One region of the Kocuria oceani genome, then DNA from elsewhere that is predicted to be linked to it. Evidence: riboswitches for the same ligand, from Rfam matches in the RefSeq annotation. Region 1 holds a riboswitch; the other holds the start of a gene.
What was found. Region 1 has a riboswitch for S-adenosylmethionine ahead of PU704_RS08685 (bifunctional o-acetylhomoserine/o-acetylserine sulfhydrylase). Riboswitches for the same ligand answer to the same signal wherever they lie in the genome.
Positions count from the first base shown of each region.

Region 2: another riboswitch for S-adenosylmethionine. It lies ahead of PU704_RS13105 (O-acetylhomoserine aminocarboxypropyltransferase/cysteine synthase family protein); the one in region 1 lies ahead of PU704_RS08685 (bifunctional o-acetylhomoserine/o-acetylserine sulfhydrylase).

Region 1 covers NZ_JARAMH010000006.1:118,494-126,604, forward strand. Annotated here, with positions in the region: gene metX (homoserine O-acetyltransferase MetX) at 1-584, opposite strand, end outside; gene PU704_RS08685 (bifunctional o-acetylhomoserine/o-acetylserine sulfhydrylase) at 581-1,972, opposite strand; SAM riboswitch class IV at 2,051-2,166, opposite strand; gene PU704_RS08690 (VOC family protein) at 2,308-2,946, shown strand; gene PU704_RS08695 (CPBP family intramembrane glutamic endopeptidase) at 2,984-3,763, opposite strand; gene PU704_RS08700 (S9 family peptidase) at 3,874-6,045, shown strand; gene PU704_RS08705 (NAD(P)/FAD-dependent oxidoreductase) at 6,145-7,272, opposite strand; gene gatB (Asp-tRNA(Asn)/Glu-tRNA(Gln) amidotransferase subunit GatB) at 7,490-8,111, opposite strand, start outside.
Region 2 covers NZ_JARAMH010000012.1:21,796-29,906, forward strand. Annotated here, with positions in the region: gene PU704_RS13100 (cystathionine gamma-synthase) at 1-29, opposite strand, end outside; gene PU704_RS13105 (O-acetylhomoserine aminocarboxypropyltransferase/cysteine synthase family protein) at 38-1,366, opposite strand; SAM riboswitch class IV at 1,382-1,514, opposite strand; gene PU704_RS13110 (Lrp/AsnC family transcriptional regulator) at 1,652-2,104, opposite strand; gene PU704_RS13115 (thiamine pyrophosphate-dependent enzyme) at 2,346-3,521, shown strand; gene PU704_RS13120 (alpha-ketoacid dehydrogenase subunit beta) at 3,518-4,567, shown strand; gene PU704_RS13125 (dihydrolipoamide acetyltransferase family protein) at 4,570-6,117, shown strand; gene PU704_RS13130 (hypothetical protein) at 6,183-6,338, opposite strand; gene PU704_RS13135 (prenyltransferase) at 6,558-7,739, opposite strand; gene PU704_RS13140 (lycopene cyclase domain-containing protein) at 7,736-8,092, opposite strand; gene crtI (phytoene desaturase family protein) at 8,089-8,111, opposite strand, start outside.

The DNA of each region.
Region 1 (8,111 bases):
ACCGCGCAGGCCCGGACCCGCTCGGGGTAGGTCACCGCCCACTCCAGGGCGCGCGCCCCGCCCATGGACCCGCCGATGACCAGGCGCCACGTGTCGATGCCCAGGGCGTCGGCCAGGGCGGCCTCCGCGCGCACGGAGTCCCGCACGGTGACCAGGGGGAAGCGGGAGCCCCAGGGCCGGCGCTCGGGGTCCACCTCGGCCGGGGCCGGGGTGGACGGTCCCGTGGAGCCGTAGCAGCCGCCCACGATGTTGGCGCACACCACGAAGTAGCGGTCGGTGTCGATGGCGGCGCCGGGGCCGACCAGGCCGTCCCACCAGCCGCCGCTCTGGGCGGCGCGGCGCTGCGTCTCCGGGGCCCCGGGCCGGGCCCTCCCGGCGGCGACGTGGGTGTCCCCGGTCAGGGCGTGCTCCACGAGCACCGCGTTGGAGCCGTCCGGGGCGAGCACGCCCCAGGTCTCGTAGGCGATCCGGACCTCCGGCAGCCGGAAGCCGGACTCCAGCTCCAGGGTGCCGATCTCGGCGTGCCGCGGCACGCCGTCCTCGCGCACGTCCGCGCCGGCGCCGCGCAGCACCGTCACGCTCACTCCTGCCCTCCGGCCGCGGCCGCGGCCGCGGCGAAGCCCTGCTCCAGGTCCGCCAGGATGTCCGTGACGTTCTCCAGCCCCACGGACAGGCGCACGAAGCCGGGCTCCACCCCCGCCGCGAGCTGCTCCTCGGGCAGCAGCTGGCTGTGCGTGGTGGACGCGGGATGGATCACCAGGGAGCGGACGTCGCCGATGTTCGCCACGTTGGAGTGCAGCGTCAGGGCGTCCACGAAGGCCGCGCCGGCCGCCCGGCCGCCCTCGAGGACGAACCCGAGGACGGAGCCGGCGCCGCGGGGCGCGTACTTGCGCGCCCGGTCGTGCCAGGGCGAGGACTCCAGCCCCGCCCAGCTCACCGAGCGGACGTCCTCCCGCGCCTCCAGCCAGCGGGCCACCTCCCCGGCGTTGGCCACGTGGCGCTCCATGCGCAGCGACAGCGTCTCGATGCCCTGCTCGATGAGGAAGGCGTTGAACGGGGAGATCGCCGAGCCGAGGTCGCGCAGCAGCTGCACCCGGGCCTTGAGGATGTAGGAGAGGTTGACCCCGAACGCGCCCTCCGCGCCGAGGGCCTGGGCGTAGACGAGCCCGCCGTAGGACTCGTCGGGCTCGTTGAAGCCGGGGAAGCGCTCCGGGTACCGGCCGAAGTCGAAGGCGCCGGAGTCCACGATCACGCCGCCGATCGCGGTGCCGTGCCCGCCCATGAACTTCGTGGCGGAGTGCACCACGATGTCCGCGCCCCAGCGGAACGGCTGGACGAGGTAGGGGGTCGCCACCGTGTTGTCCACGATGAGCGGGACCTCGTGGTCGTGGGCGATCCCGGAGACCGTCTCGATGTCGAGGACGTCGTTGCGCGGGTTCGGGATGGTCTCGGCGTAGAACGCCTTGGTGTTCGGGCGCACGGCCCGCCGCCAGGCCTCCGGGTCGTCCGGGTCGGTCACGAAGGTGGTCTCGATGCCGAGCTTGGGCAGCGTGAACTTGAGGAGGTTGTACGTCCCGCCGTACAGGCTCGGGCTGGCCACCACGTGGTCCCCCGCCCCGGCGAGGTTGAGCACCGCGAACGTCGTGGCCGACTGCCCGGCGCTGAGCATCAGGGCGCCCACCCCGCCCTCCAGGGCGCTGATGCGGTTCTCCACGACCTCCGTGGTCGGGTTGCCGATGCGGGTGTAGATGGGTCCCAGCTCCGCGAGCGCAAAGCGGTCCGCGGCGGCCTGGGCGTCGGGGAAGACGAAGGACGTGCTCTGGTGGATGGGCAGGGCGCGGGAGCCGGTCACCGGATCGGGGCGCTGGCCGGCGTGGATCTGCTGGGTCTCGAACGACCAGCCGGCCGGGTGCTCGGGGGTGGGCAGCGCGGTCGCGGTGCGGTCGGCCGTGGAAGCAGTGGACTCGGACATGCCGGGAGACTCCTTGCGGGTGTCAGGGGTCCGGTGTCCGACCGTGGTGGTGCTGCCGTGCGACGGCCGGGCACCGAGGACCCGCGCTTGCTCGCTCGCCGGTCGCGAGGAGCCCGGTCTTCACCCAGGGCACCCCACCGCGGTGGAGGGTTGCCGGCCAGCTAGCTGGGGCTTGGACGCTGGCGCTCATGACCTGGACAGCATTCTCCGGATTCGGGCGACACGGCGTCAAGCCGGGGTGCGGCGAGCGCCCCGCGCACGCGCCGGACGGGCCGGGGAGCAGCCCGCCGGGGACCGATTTGGAGACGAAAGTCACACGGTGCCACGATGAGCCCATGAGAGTCGACCACGTGTCCTACGCCTGCCGCCCGGAGGGCCTGACGGCCACCACCGAGCGCATTGCCGACCAGCTCGGGATCGAGCCGGTCAAGGGTGGGGTGCACCCCCGTTTCGGCACCCGCAACATGATCCTTCCGCTCACCAACCACCAGTACGTCGAGGTCGTCGAGGTCCTCGAGCACCCCGCGGCGGAGAAGGCCCCGTTCGGCCGGGCCGTGCGCGCCCGCTCCGAGGCCGGCGGCGGCTGGCTGGGCTGGGTCGTCGAGGTCGACGACCTCGCGCCCTTCGAGCAGCGCCTCGGCCGGCACGCGGTGCCCGGCCACCGGGTCTTTCCCGACGGCCGGTGCCTGGAGTGGCACCAGATCGGCGTCAAGGGCCTGATCGCCGACCCCCAGCTGCCGTTCATGGTGCGCTTCGACTCGGCCCCGGAGATGCACCCGTCCCAGGCGCGGATCACCGACGTGGCCCTCGCCGGGATGTGCATCGCCGGGGCGCCCGAGCGGGTGGCCGAGTGGCTGGGCGCGCCCGTGGAGACCGCGCTCGAGGACCTGGCGGTGGAGTGGCGCTATCCGGAGGGCACGCCCGGGCTGCTCTCGGTGTCCTTCGGCACCCCCGACGGGCTGGTCACGATCTGAGGCGCCGGCCGGGGCGGGCCCGCACGGCGGGCCCGCCTCAGCCGAGCAGCCGGCCGACGCCCAGGAAGCCCACGGCGTCCAGCAGGAAGTGCGCGACGACGAGGGGCATGACCCGCCCGGTGCGCCGGTAGAGCTCGGCGAAGACCAGGCCCATCACCACGTTGCCGAGGAAGGGCCCGATGCCCTGGTATAGGTGGTAGCTGCCGCGGAACAGCGCCGTGACCACCAGCACCACCGGCCAGCGCCAGCCGATGCGGGTGAGCCGGTCGGTCAGGAACGCGACCACCACCACCTCCTCGACCAGGGCGTGGCGCAGCGCGGAGAGCAGCAGCACCGGCACCGTCCACCAGTGCTCGGCCAGCCCGGAGGTCGTCACCTCCGCGGTGAGGCCCAGGGCGCGGCCGGCCGCGTAGAGGGCCAGGGTGCCCAGCCCCATGACGAGGAACAGGACGGTGCCCAGCCCGAGGTCCGGGACCGGCATCCGGGCGTCGAGCCCGATCCGCCGCCGCACCGTGCCCAGCGCGCCGGCGGAGCCGGCGAGCAGGTACAGCGCCAGCAGCACCGGGACCAGGTCCAGGCCGATGCCCGTGAGCTGGCGCAGCAGGTCGATCAGCGGCTGCACGCTCAGCGGCGGGTTCATCGTGGCCTGCGCCTCCGAGAGCGGGCCGCGGGCCAGCTGCTCGGCCAGGGAGAGCACCGCGTAGAGCGCGGAGGCGCCCAGGGAGACCCCCAGCACGAGGACCACCTGCATCCACAGGTCGGCGCGGGTGGAGCCGAAGGCCGGCGGGCGCGGGGCGAGGTGTGCGGGGGTGCTCATGCGGCCATTCTGGCACCGCCCGGGCGGACCGCCGGGTCGCGGGCCCCTCGCCGGCGCCGCGCCCCCGGGCCGGCCAGCGGCGGGCGGGGTGCCTTCCCTAGGATGGGCACATGACAGCTCTTCCCCCGCAGATCCGCCGGCAGCCCGCCGAGCGCACCTTCCACGGCCACCTGTTCTCCGATCCCTACGAGTGGATGCGGGCGAAGGAGTCCCCGGAGGTGCTCGCCCACCTCACCGCGGAGAACGAGTACGCGGAGGCCCGCACGGCCCACCTGGCCGGGCTGCGGGAGTCGATCTTCGGGGAGATCAAGGGCCGCACCCAGGAGACCGACCTGTCGGTGCCGAACCGGCGCGGGGACTGGTGGTACTTCTCCCGCACGGTGGAGGGCGGCGCGCACCAGGTGTTCTGCCGGGTGCCGGCCGCGACCACCGGGGACGTCCTCGCGGACTGGACCCCGCCCGTCGTCGGGCCCGGGACCCCCATGGCGGGCGAGCAGGTGCTGCTCGACGCCAACGCGGAGTCCGCGAAGCACGAGTTCTACTCCCTCGGCAGCTTCGACGTCTCCGAGGACGGGGAGCTGCTGGCCTGGGCCGAGGACGTCACCGGGGACGAGCGCTTCACCCTGCGCGTGCGCGACCTCACCACCGGGGCGCTGCTCGCCGACGAGATCCCCGGCACCTTCTACGGGTCCTTCCTCACCCCCGACGCCCGCGCGGTCTACTACACCGTGGTGGACGAGTCCTGGCGGCCCCACCAGCTGCGCCGCCACGTCCTGGGCACCCCGGTGGCCGAGGACGTCGTGGTCCACGAGGAGGCCGACCCGGGTCTGTGGCTGGGCGCGGGGCTGTCCGCGGACCGGCGCTGGATCGTGGTGGAGGCCATGTGCTCGGAGTTCTCCGAGCAGCTGATCCAGCCGGTGGCGGACCCGCAGGCCCCGCTGCAGGTGGTGCTGCCGCGCACCGACCGGGTGCTCTACGAGGCCGAGCCCTTCCTGCTGGACGGCCGCGAGCAGATCCTGCTGACCCACGACCACGAGGCCCCGAACTCCCGGGTCTCGCTCATGGACCCGGCCGACCTCGGCCGCCCGGTCGCGGAGGTGGACCTGCGCGACGTCGTCCCGGCCTCGGACACCGTGCGGGTCAACGGCTGCGCCGTCACGGCCACGCACCTGGTGGTCTCCGTGCGGGCGGAGACCACGCTGCGGGTGCGGCTGCTGCCCCTCGCGGGCCTCGGCACGGAGGCCCAGGCGGCGGCCGTGGAGCCGGCCTTCGCGGAGCAGCTCTACACCGCCGGAGTGGCCGCCGCCGAGCACGACGCCCCCGTGCTGCGGCTGTCCTACACCTCCTTCACCACGCCCCCGCGCGTCTACGACGTCTTCCCCGCCGGCGCGACCGGCGCCGACGACGCCCTGCCCGCCGAGCCCGTGCTGCGCCGGGAGACCACCGTGCTCGGCGGCTACGACCCCGGCGACTACACGGTGGAGCGGGACTGGGCCACCGCCGCGGACGGCACCCGCATCCCCGTCTCCCTGGTCCGCCGGGCGGACCTGGACCCCGCGGTGCCGGCCCCGGTGGTGCAGTACGCCTACGGCTCCTACGAGCACAGCACCGACCCGGGCTTCTCCGTCTCCCGGCTGTCCCTGCTGGACCGCGGCGTGGTCTGGGCGGTCGCCCACGTGCGCGGCGGCGGCGAGCTGGGCCGGTCCTGGTACGAGGAGGGCAAGAAGCTGCACAAGGTCAACACCTTCACCGACTACGTGGCGGTGACCGACCACCTGGCCGCCCGCCCGGACCTCGACGAGCGGCGGATCCTGGTGATGGGCGGGTCCGCGGGCGGCCTGCTCGTGGGCGCGGTGCTCAACCTGGCCCCCGAGAAGTACTGCGGCGCGCTGGCGGCCGTGCCGTTCGTGGACCCGCTGACCTCCATCCTCGACCCCTCGCTGCCCCTCACGGCCCTGGAGTGGGAGGAGTGGGGCAACCCGATCGAGGACAGCCACGTCTACCGGTACATGCGCGACTACTCCCCCTACGAGAACGTCCGCCCGCTGCCGTATCCCCCGGTCCTGGCCGTGACCAGCCTCAACGACACCCGGGTGCTCTACGTGGAGCCGGCCAAGTGGGTCGCCGCCCTGCGGGAGGCCACGACCTCCGGCCACTCCGTGCTGCTGCGCTGCGAGATGGCCGGCGGCCACGGCGGGGCGTCCGGACGCTACGCGCAGTGGAAGGACACCGCCTGGGAGTACGCTTGGGTGCTGGACCGGATGGGACTGGCCGGCGCCTGAGCGGCCGGCGCGGGGGCCGGCTCCCCGCGCCGCGGCGGCGTCTCCCGCGGTCCTCGAGCGCCGGAGCGTGCCGCCGCCCTGGGCCCGAGGCCCCCGAGGTCAGGAGAGCGGCTGCTCGGTGCGGAAGCGCACCGGGTCCAGGGCGGCGGCGGTCTCCCGGGAGCACCACGGGCCCACCGCGCCGTCCCCGAGCAGGTCCGCGGCGGCGCGGGCCATGGCCGTGCTCGTCTGGAAGCCGTAGCCGGACTGGCCGGCCAGCCAGAGCAGGCCCGGGACCTCCGGGTCGAACCCGCACACCGGCACGCCGTCCGGGGACTCGGTGCGCAGCCCGGTCCAGGCCCGCTCGATCCCGGTGGCGCCCAGCGACGTCACGGTGTTGAGCCGGGCCACGAGGTCCTCGACGTCCTCGCGCACCGGCTGCGCGTCGCACGGCTCGCTCGGCACCGCCTCGGACGGGGAGACCAGCGCCCCGTCCCCGGCCCGCCGGTAGTACCAGCCGGAGTCCGCGGCGACGACCATGGGGTGGTCCGGGGCCAGGGGCTTGGCGAGACGGACGAGGGCCGCGGTGCGCCGCAGCGGGCGCAGCCCGAGCGGTGCGGCGCCGAACCGGCCCGCCACCTCGTCCGCCCAGGCGCCCGCGGCCACGACGACGCGGCGGACGCGGACCTCCTGCCCGCCCACCGCGGCGCGCCAGCCCTCGCCGTCGGGTGCGGCCGCGGTGACCGGCGCTCCGGTGAGGATCCGCACCCCGGCCGCCGCCGCGCGCGCCCGGTGCCAGGCCACGAGGGCGCCGGCGTCGGTGCGCACCGAGGTGTCGTCGAGCAGCCCGCCCGCCACCTCCTCCGGCGGGGAGCTGGCCAGCTCGGGGCACAGCTCCACCAGGGCGGGGCGGGAGAGCTGCCGCAGCCCCGGGACGGCCTCCGCGCGCAGCCCGGCCGCGGTGCCCACGAGCACCATGCGGCTGGGCCAGGCCAGGGGGCGCGGCGGTGCCGGGCTCGGGTCCAGGAGCCCGGCGACGGTGGCGGCGGTGAGCTCGCGCACGGGTGCGGGACCGTAGCTGGGGATGAGCTGCTCGGCGGAGCGCCCGGAGGTGTGGTGGGCCAGGGCCGGCTCGGCCTCGGCGAGCACGATCCCGGCGCCGCTGCCCCGCCGCTCGGCCAGGGCGGAGGCCAGGGACAGCCCGGCGATGCCGCCGCCGATGATGAGCACGTCCTGCACAGGGTCCATCCGCCCATGCTCGCACGCCGCCCGGGGCCCGTGCTCGTCCCCCGCGGACCCGGCCGAGGGAGGCCTCGCCAGGAGGAAACATCGGAAGGAAACACCGGGAGGAAACGCGGGGAGCAAACGCCGGGAGCGCCCACAGGAGGGGAAGCGCCGAGGGGCCGCGGGCCGCCGGAGCCCGTGACGGTCTCCGGCGGCCCGCGGCCCCTCGCGGGACGGGTGGTCAGCCCTGCACGCCGAGCTTCTCCAGGATCAGCTCCCGCACCCGGGCGGCGTCGGCCTGGCCGCGGGTGGCCTTCATGACCGGGCCGATGAGCGCGCCCACGGCCTGCACCTTGCCGGCCTGGACCTTCGCGACGACGTCGGGCATCTGCGCCATGGCGTCGTCGATCGCCGCAGTGAGCACGCTGTCGTCGGAGACGACCGCCAGACCGCGCTGCTCGACGACCTCGGCCGGGGAGCCCTCGCCCTCCAGGACGTGGGCGAGGACCTTCTTGGCCAGCTTGTCGTTGATCTTGCCGGCGCCGATGAGCCCGTCGAGCTCGACGACGTGCTGCGGGGTGACCCCCAGCTCCGCGATCTCGACCTCCCGCTGCTTGGCCAGGCGGGCGATCTCGCCCATCCACCACTTGCGGGCCGCGGCCGGGGCGGCCCCGGCCGCGACGGTCTGCTCGATCTCGTCGAGCACGCCCGCGTTGACGACGTCGCGGAACTCCTCGTCCGAGAAGCCCCAGGCGGCCTGCAGCCGTTTGCGGCGCTCGGCCGGGGGCTCGGGCAGCTCCGCCCGCAGCCGCTCGATCCACGCCTCGTCCGTCACGACCGGCACGAGGTCCGGCTCGGGGAAG
Region 2 (8,111 bases), on a different contig from region 1:
CGGCGGCGGGTGGTGACGGTCTGGCTCATGGTGGGGCTCACTTCCGGAGGGTCGAAACGGTCTCGAGCACGGCGTCGAGGGCCTGGCCGAGGTCGGCCACGAGGTCCTGGGGCGCCTCGAGGCCGATCGAGAGCCGGACGGTGGTCTCGGCGATCCCGCCGGCCCGGCGCTGCTCGGGCGTGAGCCGGCAGTGGGTCATCGCGGCCGGGTGGGCCACGAGGCTGCGGGTGTCGCCGATGTTGGCGACCAGCTTGAACAGTCGCAGCCCGTCGATGAAGGGGCCCACGGCGGCGTCCGGGGCGGCGAGGTCGAAGGAGAACACGGAGCCGGTGCCGCGGGGGAAGTCCCGGGCCGCGATCCCGGCCCCGGGGTCCCCCGGCAGCCCGGGGTGGTGCACGCGCGCGACGGCGGGGTGGCCGGCGAGGAACTCGGCCACGGTCAGCGCCGAGGCCGTGTGCCGGGCCACCCGCAGGTCGAGGGTCTCGGTGCCCTGCAGGATCTGGCTGGCGTTGAACGGGGACAGCGTGGTGCCGAGGTCGTGCACGTACTTGGCCCGGACCAGGTGCAGGTAGGGGCTGGCGCCGGCGCACTTGTCGAGCAGGCTCTGCCCGCCCCAGCGGGCGCGGGCGCGGGTGAACTGGGGCCACCGCGCAGGCTCGGCGGACCAGTCGAACGTCCCGCCGTCCACGACCGCCCCGGCGAGGGCGTTGCCGTGGCCGCCGAGGAACTTGGTGGCCGAGTGCACCACGATGTCCGCGCCCTTCTCCAGCGGCCGGTACAGCGCCGGGGAGGCGAGGGTGTTGTCGACGACGACGGGCACCCGCGCCGCCCGGGCGACGTCGGCGATCCCGGGCAGGTCCGGCAGCGTGGCCAGCGGGTTGCCGATGGACTCGAGCAGGAAGGCCCGGGTGTCGGGGCGCACGGCCGCGGCCCAGGCGCCGGGTGCGGTGGGGTCCACGAAGTCGACCTCGACGCCGTGGTCGGCCAGCGAGTCGGTGAGCAGGTCCACGGTCCCGCCGTAGAGCTTCTCGGAGGCGACCAGGTGCTTGTCCTCCCCCTGGCCCAGCAGGGCCAGCAGGGCCACGGCCACCGCGGACTGCCCGGAGCCGGTGGCCACGGCGCCCGCCCCGCCCTCGAGGTCGCTGATCCGCTGCTCGAGCACGGCGACCGTGGGGTTGCCGGTGCGGGTGTAGGTGAAGCCGGCGCGGGTCTGGGCGAACATCTGCCGGGCGGCCTCGTAGTCCGGGAACTCGAAGGCGGCGCTCTGGTAGATCGGCACCGTGAGGGTGCGCTGCCCGGGGTCGTGGTCGGCGCCGGCGTGGATCTGCCGGGTCGAGAGGTCGTGATCGGTCACGGGGAGGGACATGGCGCGGCTCCTGTGCACGTGCTCTTACCCGCACCGGTCACCCGCTGCGGGGCAGCGGGGATGCAGGCCGCTTCCTCATCCGAACCACCCGATGAGCATGGGGTTGGTGCGCGACCCAGTCGGAGCTTGGCAGTCGCGTCTCGTGAAGCTGGGACCACACTATGCGCGGGGCGGGCCGGCGCCGTTCCGCGACCCAAGATGACGTCCGTGACGGATCGTGACGCCGCTCGTGAGGCCCCCGGTGGCGCCCTCTGTGAGCCCCGGCGCTCCCGGCGCCCCGGCGGGTCACGCCCGGGTGTCGATGTCCTCGAAGATCAGGAACGTCTGGGTGTCCACCACGCCGGGCAGCTGCTGGATGTGCTCGAAGATCACCTGCCGCAGGTGCACCGTGTCCACGGCGCGCACCAGCAGCATGACGTCGAAGTTGCCGCCCACCAGGGCGATGTGGTGCACGGCCGGGATGGCCCGCAGCTGCGCGCACAGCTCCCGCCAGGTGTTCTGCTGGAGCTTCAGCGTCACATAGGCCGAGGCCTGCAGCCCGGCGCGCACCGGGTCGATCACGGTGCTGAAGCGCAGGATCACCCCCTCGTCGCGCAGCCGGTTGATGCGGGCGTAGGCGTGGGCGCGGGAGACGTGCACGGCCGCGGCGATCGCGGTCACCGACTGCCGGGCGTCCCGGGAGAGCTCGGCGAGGATCTTCCGGTCGGTCTCGTCCAGCGGGACGGGGGTCGAGGGCACGGCGGGGCTCCTTCGGGGCGGGACGGGAGGGCGGGCAGCGGTGTCGGACGAATGCGTGTGCGCCACGCCACAGTAAAACATTTCGTCCACGAGGACAGCACCGATGCCCGCAGGATTCTGGACTTTCCCGCACCCCTGGATACGAACCGTCGGTTCTTCTCATACTGGGCGGACAGAACTTCAGCGGCCTTCCTGCCTCCCCGGGTCCGCACCAGGACCGGGGACCGACCGAGGGGACACCATGAGCCAGACCGTCGAGACCCCCGAGGACCCGATCCTCCGGGCCTCCCAGACCTTCGGCATCACGCCGGAGCAGTACATGCTCCCGGCGCGCGGCGAGATCCGGATGGTGGACCCCACCGGCCGGCTGCTGCCGGCCGAGGAGCAGGGCACCGAGCCCGGCCACGAGTACCCGCTGCCCGCGGGGGACGTGCTGCTGGGCGCCTACGAGAAGCTGGTGGTCGGCCGCCGGGTCAACGACCAGAACTCCGCGCTGGTGCGCCAGGGCCGGATGGCCGTCTATCCCTCCAGCCACGGGCAGGAGGCCTGCCAGGTGGCGGCGGCCCTGTGCCTGCGGGAGGGCGACTGGCTGTTCCCCACCTACCGGGACACCGTGGCCGTGATGACCAAGGGCGTGCGGCCCATGGACGTGATGTCGATCTTCCGCGGCGAGTGGCACGGCGGCTACGACCCCCACGAGCACCACGTCGGCATCCAGTCGACCCCGCTGACCACCCAGCTGCTGCACGCGGTGGGCGTGGCCCACGCCGCGAAGCTGCGCGGTGAGGACACCGTGGTCCTGGCCATGTGCGGCGACGGCGCCACGAGCGAGGGCGACTTCCACGAGGCCCTCAACTTCGCCGCCGTGTTCAAGCTGCCGGTCGTGTTCTTCGTGCAGAACAACGGCTACGCGATCTCCGTGCCCCTGTCCCAGCAGTCGGCCGCCCCGAGCCTCGCCCACAAGGCGGTCGGCTACGGCATGGCCGGGGAGCGGGTGGACGGCAACGACCTGGTGGCCCTGCTCGCCACGCTGGGCCGCGCCGTGGACCTGGCGCGCTCGGAGTCCGAGCCCCTCCTCGTGGAGGCCCACACCTACCGCATGCAGGCGCACACCAACGCCGACGACGCGACCCGCTACCGCGACGACGCGGAGGTGCAGGAGTGGATCGCCAAGGACCCCGTGACCCGGATGCGCGCCTACCTGGCCGGGGAGGGACTGCTCGACGACGCGGCCGAGCAGCGCATCGCCGCCGCCGCCGAGGACGTCGCCGCGGCGCTGCGCGACGGCATGAACGCCGACGTGCAGGTCGACCCGCGCGAGCTCTTCCGCCACGTCTACACCGAGCAGACCCCGCAGCTCGACGAGCAGGAGCAGTTCCTCGCCGCCGAGCTCGCCCGAGAGGAGACCGCACAGTGAGCACCCTCCAGGCCCCCGCCCCGTCCGGGCGGACCCCGGCCGTCAAGCCGGCCACCTTCGCCCAGGCGCTCAACACCGCCCTGGCCGACGCCCTGGCCGCCGACGACGCCGTCGTCGTCTTCGGGGAGGACGTCGGGACCCTCGGCGGGGTCTTCCGGATCACCGACGGGCTGACGCAGCGCTTCGGCCGCACCCGCTGCTTCGACACCCCGCTGGCCGAGTCCGGGATCGCCGGGATGGCCGTGGGCATGGCGATGAACCGGATGCGCCCGGTGATCGAGATGCAGTTCGACGCCTTCGCCTATCCGGCGTTCGAGCAGGTCGCCTCGCACATCGCGAAGATGCACAACCGCACCCGCGGCGCCGTGACCCTGCCGATCGTCATCCGCATCCCCTACGCCGGCGGCATCGGCGGCGTGGAGCACCACTGCGACTCCTCCGAGGCCTACTACGCCCACACCCCGGGGCTGAAGGTCTTCACCCCGGCCACCGTCGAGGACGCCTACCTCATGCTCCGCGAGGCGATCGACTCCGACGACCCCGTGGTGTTCTTCGAGCCCAAGAAGCTCTACTGGTCCAAGGCGCCGGTGGACCTGGCCGAGCTGAGGGACCGCTACGAGAACCGGGCCCCGGAGCGCCGGGAGGGCCGCGCCGTCGTCGCCCGCACCGGGCAGGACGCCACGATCCTCACCTACGGGCCGTCCGTGCCCACCGCCCTGGCGGCCGCCGCGGCCGCCGAGGCCGAGGGCCGCTCCCTCGAGGTCGTGGACCTGCGCAGCATCGTCCCGTTCGACGACGAGACCGTCGCCGCGTCGGTGCGCCGCACCGGGCGCGTGGTCGTGGTGGCCGAGGCCCCCGGCTTCGCCTCCGTGGCCGCCGAGATCGTGGCCCGGGTGCAGGAGCGCTGCTTCCACTCGCTGGCCGCGCCGGTGCGGCGCGTGACCGGCTTCGACATCCCGTACCCCTCGCCCAAGCTCGAGGAGTACTACCTGCCCAGCGTCGACCGCATCCTCGACGCCGTGGACGACCTGCAGTGGGAGGACTGACCATGACCGTGAAGACGTTCACCCTGCCGGATCTCGGCGAGGGACTCACCGAGGCCGAGCTCGTGAGCTGGCTGGTCCAGGTGGGCGACACCGTGGCCGTGGACCAGCCCATCGCCGAGGTGGAGACCGCCAAGTCCGCGGTGGAGGTGCCCTGCCCCTTCGCCGGGACCGTGCAGGAGCTGCACGGCGCCTCCGGGCAGACCCTCGACGTGGGCGCGCCGCTGATCTCCGTGAACACCGGGGACACCGCCGGGACCCCCGCCCCGCAGGGCGGCGGACCCCGTGGCGGGCAGTCCTACCGCGAGGAGGAGCGCGCCGGGGCGGACCCTCGCTCCGCGGCCGAGGCGGGCACCGTGGCCTCCGGGGCCTCCGACGACGCCGAGGGCTCCGGCAGCGTGCTCATCGGCTACGGCACCCCGGCCGCGGGATCGGCCGGGCGCCGGCGCCGGCCCAAGCGCGCCGCGGCTCCCGCCGGGGCCTCCGGCCCGCTCGCCGACCGGCTCGGCGACCGGGCCTCCCAGCAGCTCGCCGAGCAGACCGCCGGGCAGGCCGCGGCGTCCGGGGCCGCCCACGACGCGATGGCCTCGGCCCCGCGGCTGGCCCCCACTGTCATCTCCCCGATCGTGCGCAAGCTCGCGAAGGACCGCGGGATCGACATCTCCACCGTGCGCGGCTCCGGGCCCGGCGGGCTGATCCTCCGCCGGGACGTCGTGGCCGCCACCGCCGCCCCGGAGACGGCCGCCGCCCCGACGGCGCCCGCCCCTCCGGAAGCCGCCCCGCCGCAGCCCCTCGCGGCGGAGCCGGCCGACGGGGCGCCGTCCGGGACGGACCCGCGCACCGGCCTGGGCGTGGCCGGGCGCGTCCCGGTCTCGGGGGTGCGGAAGGTCATCGCGCAGGCGATGAGCCGGTCGCGCACCGAGATCCCCGAGGCCACCGTCTGGGTGGACGTGGACGCCACGAGGCTGGTGGAGCTGCGCGCGGCGCTCAAGGCGCAGGACCCCGCCACCGCGCCGGGGCTCATGGCCCTGATCGCCCGCTTCGTGCTCGCCGGCCTGGCCCGGTATCCCGAGCTCGCCACCCGCATCGAGACCCGCGAGGACGGCAGCCAGGAGATCGTGCGCTTCGAGGGCGTGAACCTGGGCTTCGCGGCGCAGACCGACCGCGGGCTCGTGGTGCCCAACATCCGCGGCGCCCACGCCCTGAGCGCCCGTGGTCTCGACGCCGAGCTGCGCCGGCTCACCGAGCTGGCCCGCTCCGGCAAGGCCTCCCCGGCGGAGCTGTCCGGGTCCACGTTCACCCTCAACAACTACGGGGTGTTCGGCACGGACGGGGCCGCGGCGATCATCAACCACCCGGAGGTGGCGATCCTCGGGGTCGGCCGGATCATCGACCGGCCGTGGGTGGTCGACGGGCAGCTGGCCGTCCGCAAGGTCACCCAGCTCTCCCTGGCCTTCGACCACCGCGTGTGCGACGGCGGGGCGGCCGGCGGCTTCCTGCGCATGGTGGCCGACGCGGTCGAGAACCCGATGTCGGTGCTCGCGGACCTGTAGCAGCAACCGGGCCGGGCCCTCGGGCCCGGCCCGGCAGGCTCAGCGGTCCGGGACCGCCCCGGCCGTCAGTCGCTCTCGGGGCCGGAGCAGTACAGGCAGTCGGGCTCGGCCGCGCCGCAGGCGCAGCGCAGCACGACGGCGTCCCAGGACAGGGCGGCGGTCCCGCGGAGGCGGGGACGGGGCGGGGCCGGGACGAGGTTCGGCAGGAGTTCGACGGTCATGGGTGCAGGTCCTCGAGGATGGGCCGCGGAGCGGTGGTCGTGCAGGGGCGCACCGGCGACGGCGGTCGCGGGCAGGACGGGACGCCTGTGTCCTGCCTCACGGCCGGCGGGCTGGTGTATCCAGTATCGGCCGCCGGTCCCATCGGCAAAAGCGATGCTTTCCGACGACTACTGGTTAGTATTTTTGTGCCCTCGCCCAGCGGCGCGGATGCCCACGGCTCAGTGCGCGAGCTCCCAGGACCACAGCAGCAGCAGCGTCACCAGGAACCCGGTGAGGTAGTTCAGCCACAGGAAGCGCCGCCAGCCGCGGTTGGCCCGCGCGCAGCCGGCGTCCGTGATGGTCAGGAACGGCACGAGGTTCGCCAGGTAGGGCAGCACCAGCAGCGACGCCAGCGGCCCGGGCCAGGGCACGAGGAGCAGGAGCAGCCCGGCGGCCAGGTAGAGCACCAGGGCGGCCCACACGGTGGGGCGGGCGCCCAGGACCGTGGCGATCGAGCGCAGCCCGCCCTCCCGGTCCGCCCGGACGTCCTGCACGGCCCCGAAGGCCTGGGAGGCCATCGACCACAGGAAGAACCCCGCGCACAGGGCCACCACGCCCACCGACGGGTCCGCCCCGGCGAGCACCAGACCGTAGACGGCCGGGGAGACGAAGTGGGCGGCGGAGGTCGCCGAGTCCAGGAACGGGACCTCCTTGAAGCGCAGCCCCCTGAGGCTGTAGGCCACGACCGCGAAGAGACTCGCCCCGAGCACCCCGGCCGCCGCGGCCCCGCCGGCGGGGAGCAGGTAGGCCAGGAAGGGCAGGGCGGCCAGCACCGAGCCCACCAGGACCATCCGGTGCTCGGAGCGGTCCACGAGCGCGCCCTCGACGCCGCCCTTGCGGGGGTTGCGGAGGTCGGACTCGTAGTCGAAGACGTCGTTGATCCCGTACATCAGCAGGTTGTAGGGGAACAGGAAGAACAGGGTCCCGGCCACCAGGGGCAGGTCCACCCGGCCGGTGGTCAGGACGTAGGCCGCCGCGAACGGGAAGGCGGTGTTGACCCACGAGACCGGGCGGGACGTGGCCACCAGGGTGCGCACGGTGGCCGTCAGCCGACCGCGCTCGGCCAGCCCCCACCACAGCGAGGGCAGCAGCAGCAGCGCGGCCAGCGGGTACGCGAAGTCCTCCACCGGCACCAGGCCGATCCGCAGCTCCGTGATGTGCCCGGCCCCGTAGTCGAAGAACCCGGCGGCGATCATGAGGTTGTCGAACACGACCGTCAGCAGCGCCAGGACCCCGAAGGAGATCCCGAGCACGGCCAGGGCCCGGCGCGGGGCCGGCGCCGGGGAGGGCCGGCGGACCAGCAGGGTGGCCGGCACCAGGGCCAGCGCCAGGAAGACCGGGATGACGAGGGCGTAGGTCACGGGGCGTCCGCCTCCTCGCGGACCGGCGCGGCCGCGGCGGAGCGGCGCGCCAGCGCCTTCTCCGTCAGCCGGACCAGGTTCATGGTGAGGTAGCAGAGGAACAGCAGGAACACGACCTCCTCGACCGGGATCTGCGGGGCCACCATCCAGCCCGTCGCGTAGGCGCTCCGGCTGTGCAGGAAGATCCCGAGGCCGATCCCGGCCACGTCCCACGCGAGGAAGAACACCAGGCCCGCGGCCAGCACGAGCAGACCCCGGCGGAGGTCCCGGGCGAGGAACAGCCTGCCCCGCACGTCGAGGAGCACCATCCCGGCCAGGCTGAGCAGCAGGAAACCGAGGTACGCAAAGCTCATCCGCGGGGCACCAGGGGTT